DNA from 2 places in the Streptomyces sp. NPDC019396 genome. Region 1 is predicted to be linked to the other one. Evidence: predicted binding sites of a transcription regulator. Region 1 holds the regulator's gene; the other holds the start of a gene.

Region 1 (3,851 bases):
CTTCAGCCGGGAGAACAGCCCCTGCTGGCCGGGCTGGAACTGCCCCGTGGGCCGCTCCTCGCCGCGCAGCTTCGCCAGCTCCCGCAGCAGCCTCTCCTGCTCCGGGTCCAGCTTCGACGGGGTCTGCACCTCGACGTGGACGATGAGGTCACCACGGCCACCGCCGCGCAGATGCGTCACACCGCGGCCGTGCAGCGGGATGGACTGCCCTGACTGGGTGCCGGGCCGGATGTCGACCTCCTCCATCCCGTCCAGGGTCTCCAGCGGCACCTTGGTGCCGAGGGCGCCCGCCGTCATCGGGATGGTCACCGTGCAGTGCAGGTCGTCACCGCGCCGCTGGAACATCGAGTGGGGCAGCTCGTGGATCTCCACGTACAGGTCACCGGCCGGACCGCCACCGGGGCCGACCTCGCCCTCGCCCGCGAGCTGGATACGGGTGCCGTTGTCGACACCGGCCGGGATCTTCACCGTCAGCGTGCGCCGGGAGCGCACCCGTCCGTCGCCCGCGCACTCCGGGCACGGGGTCGGGACGACAGTGCCGAAGCCCTGGCACTGCGGGCAGGGGCGCGAGGTCATGACCTGGCCCAGGAAGGACCGGGTGACCTGCGAGACCTCACCACGGCCGCGGCACATGTCACAGGTCTGCGCCGAGGTGCCGGGGGCGGCGCCCTCACCGGTACAGGTCGTACACACCACGGCGGTGTCGACCTGGATGTCCTTCGTGGTGCCGAAGGCCGACTCGCTGAGCTCGATCTCCAGCCGGATCATCGCGTCCTGGCCGCGCCGGGTGCGCGACCGCGGCCCGCGCTGGGACGCCGTGCCGAAGAACGCGTCCATGATGTCCGAGAAGTTGCCGAAGCCGCCCGCGCCGAAGCCTCCGGCGCCGCCGCCCGCGCTGGACAGGGGATCTCCGCCGAGGTCGTAGACCTGCTTCTTCTGCGGGTCGGAAAGCACCTCGTAGGCGGCGTTGATCTCCTTGAAGCGCTCCTGCGTCTTCGGGTCCGGGTTCACATCCGGGTGGAGTTCCCGCGCCAGCCGCCGGAAGGCCTTCTTGATCTCGTCCTGCGATGCGTCGCGGCGCACGCCTAGTACGGCGTAGTAGTCCGTGGCCACTTACGACTCCGCCAGGATCTGTCCGACGTAACGTGCCACTGCGCGTACCGCTCCCATCGTTCCGGGGTAGTCCATGCGGGTCGGTCCGACCACGCCGAGTTTGGCGACGGCTTCGTCGCCCGAACCGTAGCCGACAGCGACCACGGAAGTGGAGTTGAGGCCCTCGTGGGCGATCTCGTGCCCGATCCGGACCGTCATACCGGAGTCCTTCGCCTCACCGAGCAGCTTCAGCAGCACGACCTGCTCCTCAAGCGCCTCGAGGACGGGCCGGATGGTGAGCGGGAAGTCGTGCCCGAAGCGTGTCAGATTGGCGGTACCGCCGATCATCAGCCGCTCCTCGGTCTCTTCGACGAGGGTCTCGAGCAGCGTCGAGAGCACCGTCGACACCGTGCCGCGGTCCTCCGCTTCGAAGGAATCCGCGAGGTCCTGCACGAGCTGCGGCACATCGGTGAAGCGCCGGCCGACGACCCGGCTGTTCAGCCGCGCCCGCAGATCCGCGAGCGAGGTCTCGGAGAACGGCGCCGGGCAGTCCACGTGCCGCTGCTCCACCCGGCCCGTGTCGGTGATCAGCACCAGCATCAGGCGTGCGGGCGCGAGCGCCAGCAACTCCACATGCCGCACCGTCGAGCGGGTCAGGGACGGGTACTGGACCACGGCGACCTGCCTGGTCAGCTGCGCCAGCAGCCGCACCGTGCGGGCCACGACGTCATCGAGGTCCACGGCGCCGTCGAGGAAGTTCTGGATCGCCCGCCTTTCGGGGGACGACAGCGGCTTGACGCCGGCGAGCTTGTCCACGAACAGGCGGTAGCCCTTGTCCGTGGGGATCCGGCCGGCGCTGGTGTGGGGCTGGGCGATATAGCCCTCGTCCTCCAGCACCGCCATGTCGTTGCGCACGGTGGCGGGCGACACGCCGAGCCGGTGACGCTCGGTGAGCGCCTTGGAACCGACCGGCTCCTCAGTGCCCACATAGTCCTGGACGATGGCGCGCAGAACCTCCAGCCTGCGTTCGCTGAGCATCGTGCGCACCTCCAGCTGTGGTTCATCGGCGGATCGGTCGGTCGGTGTGATCTGGCACTCACCAGGGCGGAGTGCCAAAGCCCCCCGGCCAGTGTACGGCCGTGAGGTACACCCCGAGCAAGGGCGACCGGACGGCGAACACGTCACGGACCCTGCCACAGAGCTCGCGACGGAACATGTCGCGGGGCCCGTCGCCGGGACCAGCGGCAGCGCCCGCCACGGCAGCGCGTGGGGCTGTCGTCCCCTTACGGGATAGCGTCGCCTCATGGACGTCAGTTGGGAAGACTTCGGCTGGGAGCGCCTCGCCGACGGGGTCGGGCGGCGGCGGCTGCCCGTATGGGACGCGACAGCGGCCGTGGTGGTCGGGGATGACGCCGTACTCCTGTACGACACGGGTGCCACGCTGCGCGAAGGCGCCGAGCTGCGCACCCAGATCCAGTCCCTGCTCGGCGGCCGGCGTGTGACACATATCGCTCTCAGCCATCCGCACTTCGACCACGTGTTCGGCACGGCGGCGTTCTCAGGGGCACGGGTCTACGGCGCGGTCGGGACCGACCAGCTCATGGGGCTGGCACGGGAGCGGGACGCCCTGCGCGACGACGCCATCAGCCAGGGTGTGGCGCCCGCCGAGGCCACCCAGGCCGCGGACGTGCTGGTGGCGCCCCGGCATGTGGTCAGCGGTGAGTGGACCCTGGACCTCGGTGGCCGCCAGGTGCTGCTGGCCAACGTGGGGCCCGGTCACACCGGCCACGACCTCGTGGTGCTGGTGCCGGGCACGGCGGGCGGCCCCGGGGTCGTGCTCTGCGGTGACCTGGTCGAGGAGTCCGGCGAGCCCCAGGCCGGTCCGGACGCCATCCCCGCTCGCTGGCCCGCTGCCCTCGACAGGCTGCTGTCGCTGGGCGGGGACGACGCGCTCTACGTACCGGGACACGGGGCGGTCGTGGACGCGGCTTTCGTACGCGCCCAACGGGATGAGCTGGCCCGGCGGTTCGGGGTGTCGTAGCGTCTGCCCAATGCGCAGCTACAGCCCTGATCTGACGCCCCCTTGGAAGCGGTCCGCCCCCGCGCCCGAGGTCCCCGCCGAGTGCGACCTGGTCGTGGAGGAGGCCGGAACGGGCTTCTGCGGCGCGGTGATCCGCTGTGAGGCGGGAACGGTGACGCTGGAGGACCGCTTCGGCAAGCACCGGGTGTTTCCGCTGGAGCCGCGCGGTTTCCTGCTCGAGGGCAAGGTGGTCACGCTGGTGCGGCCGTCTTCGGGCGCCCCGGTGCGGCCCACCCGCACGGCATCCGGCTCCCTCGCCGTTCCCGGGTCACGGGCCCGGGTGGCCCGGGCGGGGCGGATCTATGTGGAGGGGCGGCACGACGCGGAGCTGGTCGAGCGGGTCTGGGGCGACGATCTGCGGATCGAGGGCGTGGTGGTCGAGTACCTGGAGGGCATCGACGACCTCCCGGCGATCGTGGCGGACTTCGCCCCCGGGGCGGACGCCCGGCTCGGCGTGCTCGTGGACCACCTGGTGCCGGGCTCCAAGGAGTCCCGTATCGCCGCGTCCGTCACCGACCCGCATGTGCTCGTGGCCGGGCATCCGTACATCGACGTCTGGGAGGCGGTGAAGCCGTCCTCGGTCGGGATCGCGGGCTGGCCCTCCGTGCCGCACGGACAGGACTGGAAGACGGGCGTGTGCCGGGCGCTGGGGTGGCCGGAGAACACGGGGGCCGCCTGG
Region 2 (3,851 bases), on a different contig from region 1:
GGAGCTGACGGTGGAGGTGAGCGACAGCAGCCACCATCTGCCGCAGCCGCGGATCGCCGAAGCGGACGACGAGTCGGGGCGCGGGCTGATCCTGGTCGAAACCCTGGCCGGGAGCTGGGGGGTACGGCCGAATGACGACGGCAAGACGACGTGGTTCACGCTGCTGCTGAGGGGCGTGTCACCGCTCGCCGTGTGAGCGCGTTCAGCGCGAGCGGGCGACGAAAAGGCGGGGCACAAAAAACACGAGGGCGGCACCCCCCTGGGAGTGGGGGTGCCGCCCTCGTTTCAGGACGGTCGATCAACCTTCGCCCGAAGCCCGGAGACGTGAAGCCCTGAGCCCGGAACGTTCAGGTCGATCAGAAGTCCATGTCACCGCCGGGCATGCCACCCGGAGCAGCCGCAGCGGACTTCTCCGGCTTGTCGGCGATGACGGCCTCGGTGGTGAGGAACAGCGCGGCGATGGAGGCCGCGTTCTGCAGCGCGGAGCGCGTCACCTTCGCCGGGTCGATGATGCCCTCGGCGACCAGGTCGACGTACTCGCCGGTCGCGGCGTTCAGGCCGTGACCCGGGGTCAGGTTGCGCACCTTCTCCACCACGACACCGCCCTCGAGGCCGGCGTTGACGGCGATCTGCTTCAGCGGGGCCTCGAGCGCCAGCTTGACGGCGGCGGCACCGGTGGCCTCGTCGCCCTCGAGCTCCAGCTTCTCGAAGACCTGGGAGGCCTGGAGCAGGGCCACGCCGCCACCGGCGACGATGCCCTCCTCGACGGCCGCCTTCGCGTTGCGAACGGCGTCCTCGATGCGGTGCTTGCGCTCCTTGAGCTCCACCTCGGTCGCGGCACCGGCCTTGATGACGGCCACGCCGCCGGCCAACTTCGCAAGGCGCTCCTGGAGCTTCTCGCGGTCGTAGTCCGAGTCGGAGTTCTCGATCTCGGCGCGGATCTGGTTGACGCGGCCCTGGACCTGCTCGCTGTCACCGGCACCGTCGACGATGGTCGTCTCGTCCTTGGTGATGACGACCTTGCGGGCGCGGCCCAGCAGGTCGAGACCGGCGTTCTCCAGCTTGAGGCCGACCTCCTCGGAGATGACCGTGCCACCGGTGAGGATGGCGATGTCGCCGAGCATGGCCTTGCGGCGGTCACCGAAGCCCGGGGCCTTGACGGCGACGGACCGGAAGGTGCCGCGGATCTTGTTGACGACCAGGGTCGACAGGGCCTCGCCCTCGACGTCCTCGGCGATGATCAGCAGCGGCTTGCCCGACTGCATGACCTTCTCCAGCAGCGGGAGCAGGTCCTTGACCGAGGAGATCTTGGAGTTGACGATCAGGATGTACGGGTCCTCCAGCGAGGCCTCCATACGCTCCATGTCGGTGGCGAAGTACGCCGAGATGTAGCCCTTGTCGAAGCGCATACCCTCGGTGAGCTCCAGCTCCAGACCGAAGGTCTGGGACTCCTCGACGGTGATGACGCCTTCCTTGCCGACCTTGTCCATCGCCTCGGCGATGAGCTCGCCGATCTGGGTGTCGGCGGCGGAGATGGAGGCGGTGGAGGCGATCTGCTCCTTGGTCTCGACCTCCTTGGCCTGGTCGAGCAGCGCACCGGAGACGGCCTCGACGGCCTTCTCGATACCGCGCTTCAGAGCCATCGGGTTGGCGCCGGCCGCCACGTTGCGCAGGCCCTCGCGGACCAGCGCCTGGGCGAGAACCGTCGCGGTGGTCGTACCGTCACCGGCGACGTCGTCCGTCTTCTTGGCGACTTCCTTGACCAGCTCGGCGCCGATCTTCTCGTAAGGGTCCTCGAGCTCGATCTCCTTGGCGATGGAGACACCATCGTTGGTGATCGTGGGGGCGCCCCACTTCTTCTCGAGGACGACGTTCCGGCCCTTGGGGCCAAGAGTGACCTTGACGGCGTCGGCGAGCTGGTTCATCCCGCGCTCGAGACCGCGCCGTGCCTCCTCGTCGAACGCGATGATCTTGGCCATGTGAAGTGGTCCTCCCGGACTTGGGGGTCTCCCCGTGCCCGCGCAGGGCTACGGGGGAGGATGCTTCCGGACCGCGCTGGTGCCCGCGACGGACGGCCTGCACGCCTTGTGGTTCCTTGCCCCACTCGGCCTGCGAGCCTCACCGACCCGGTCCTTCGTTGTCACTCTCACTCGTAGAGTGCTAACGCCAATGATTAGCACTCGGACCCCTCGAGTGCAAGCGGCTTCGAAGAAGCCTCGACCAGGGGTGGTGGTCGGGCGACGGGCGGGAGCGAACGGCTCCGAAGAATCCTCGACGGAGCCACCGACGTGCTGGACGCGGGCAGCACGGAGGGCCCGCACCCCCTTGGTACGGGCCCTCCGTGACGTGATGCGCAGGTCTCCAGTCCGGCGCTTCAGCCGGCCAGCCGGACCATGTCCGCCTGCGGCCCCTTCTGACCCTGCGAGATCTCGAACTCGACCCGCTGGCCCTCCTCCAGGGTGCGGTACCCGTCCATCTGGATCGCGCTGTAGTGGACGAAAACATCCGCACCACCGTCGACCGCGATGAAGCCGTACCCCTTCTCCGCGTTGAACCACTTGACGGTGCCCTGAGCCATGCCTAACTCCCCTATTACTGGCCCTTGCACAGGACCGCACTTCGCGGACCCGGGTCAGAACTCGCCCACGAAGAGTTCCCGTGAGCTCCCGTGCAGGAAGCAGCGAGGAACCCCTGTGAACGTGCGCCGGAACGCGTCGACCGCGGCTGAATGTATCTGTCCAACTGCCCTCTGCAACAGGTCAAACGGACGAGAAATCTGAGCATGGCTGATCGGGCAACCATGCCCAACTCCGAGCAATCCCGGGCAAGTCAGGCCGGGCAAAGCGCACAAAACGCGCAAGTAGCTCGAACACTTTGGCTGTTTCTTGTCGCGCGCGGTCGCATTCTCATATGCCCACGGCACAACCCAGCGAGGGGAGATGACCCCAACTCTACCGTGCGGCGTTCAACGGAATCGCCCCCTCCGCAGAGCTTGCGGAGGGGGCGCACCGGGTGACGGAACGTGCTGTACGCAGGGTCAGGAACGTGCCGTACACAGGTCGGAAAGGGCCGTTCAGGGGGTGTCCGAGCGCGGCTCACCCACCCGCGACGGCGGGGATGATCGACACACCGGCGCCGTCCGGCGTCGCCGTCTCGAGGCCCTGCTCGAAGCGCACGTCGTCGTCGTTGACGTAGACGTTCACGAAGCGGCGCAGCTTGCCCTGGTCGTCCAGCACCCGGGCGGCGATTCCGGTGTGGTTCTTCTCCAGGTCGGCGATGACCTCGCCGAGTGTCGTGCCCTCCGCCGCGACCTCGGAGCGGCCCCCGGTGTAGGTGCGCAGGATGGTGGGGATGCGGACGTTGACGCTCATGCGAGGCCAGCCTCTCGGAAGGAGTCCAGGTTCGGGCGGATGACGGCGGTCATACCCGTGGTCGGGACCACCGCGTCGAGGGTCTTGAGGCCATCACCCGTGTTGACGACCACCGTGGTGAGCGACGGGTCGATGACTCCGGCCTCGATCAGCTTCTTCGCCACGCCGAGGGTGGTACCACCAGCGGTCTCGGTGAAGATGCCCTCCGTACGGGCCAGCAGCTTGACCGCTGCCACGATCTCCTCGTCCGTGACGTCCTCGACCGCTCCGCCCGTGCGGCGGCAGATGTCCAGGACGTAGGGTCCGTCCGCCGGGTTGCCGATCGCCAGCGACTTCGCGATGGTGTCGGGCTTCTGCGGCCGTACGACGTCGTGGCCCGCCTTGAAGGCCACGGACACCGGGGAGCAGCCCTCGGCCTGGGCGCCGAAGATCTTGTACGGCTTGTCCTCGACGAGCCCCAGCTTGATCAGCTCCTGGAGC

The links. Region 1 encodes HrcA, which represses chaperone genes, less so after heat shock. Its sites were predicted from a motif close to TTNGCACTCNGNNNNNCNGAGTGCNAA; they were not measured.
Region 2: a site for HrcA is predicted at 2,138-2,164, ahead of groL (chaperonin GroEL). Genes of this name have one in related genera too.

What each region holds. Positions count from the first base shown of each region.
Region 1 is NZ_JBEYBS010000003.1:98,506-102,356, forward strand. Features, by position in the region: gene dnaJ (molecular chaperone DnaJ) at 1-1,113, opposite strand, end outside; gene hrcA (heat-inducible transcriptional repressor HrcA) at 1,114-2,130, opposite strand; gene ABZ532_RS04415 (MBL fold metallo-hydrolase) at 2,396-3,133, shown strand; gene ABZ532_RS04420 (DUF3097 domain-containing protein) at 3,144-3,851, shown strand, end outside.
Region 2 is NZ_JBEYBS010000012.1:95,892-99,742, forward strand. Features, by position in the region: gene ABZ532_RS16120 (PAS domain S-box protein) at 1-196, shown strand, start outside; gene groL (chaperonin GroEL) at 357-1,979, opposite strand; gene ABZ532_RS16130 (cold-shock protein) at 2,375-2,578, opposite strand; gene ABZ532_RS16135 (MoaD/ThiS family protein) at 3,096-3,371, opposite strand; gene thrC (threonine synthase) at 3,368-3,851, opposite strand, start outside.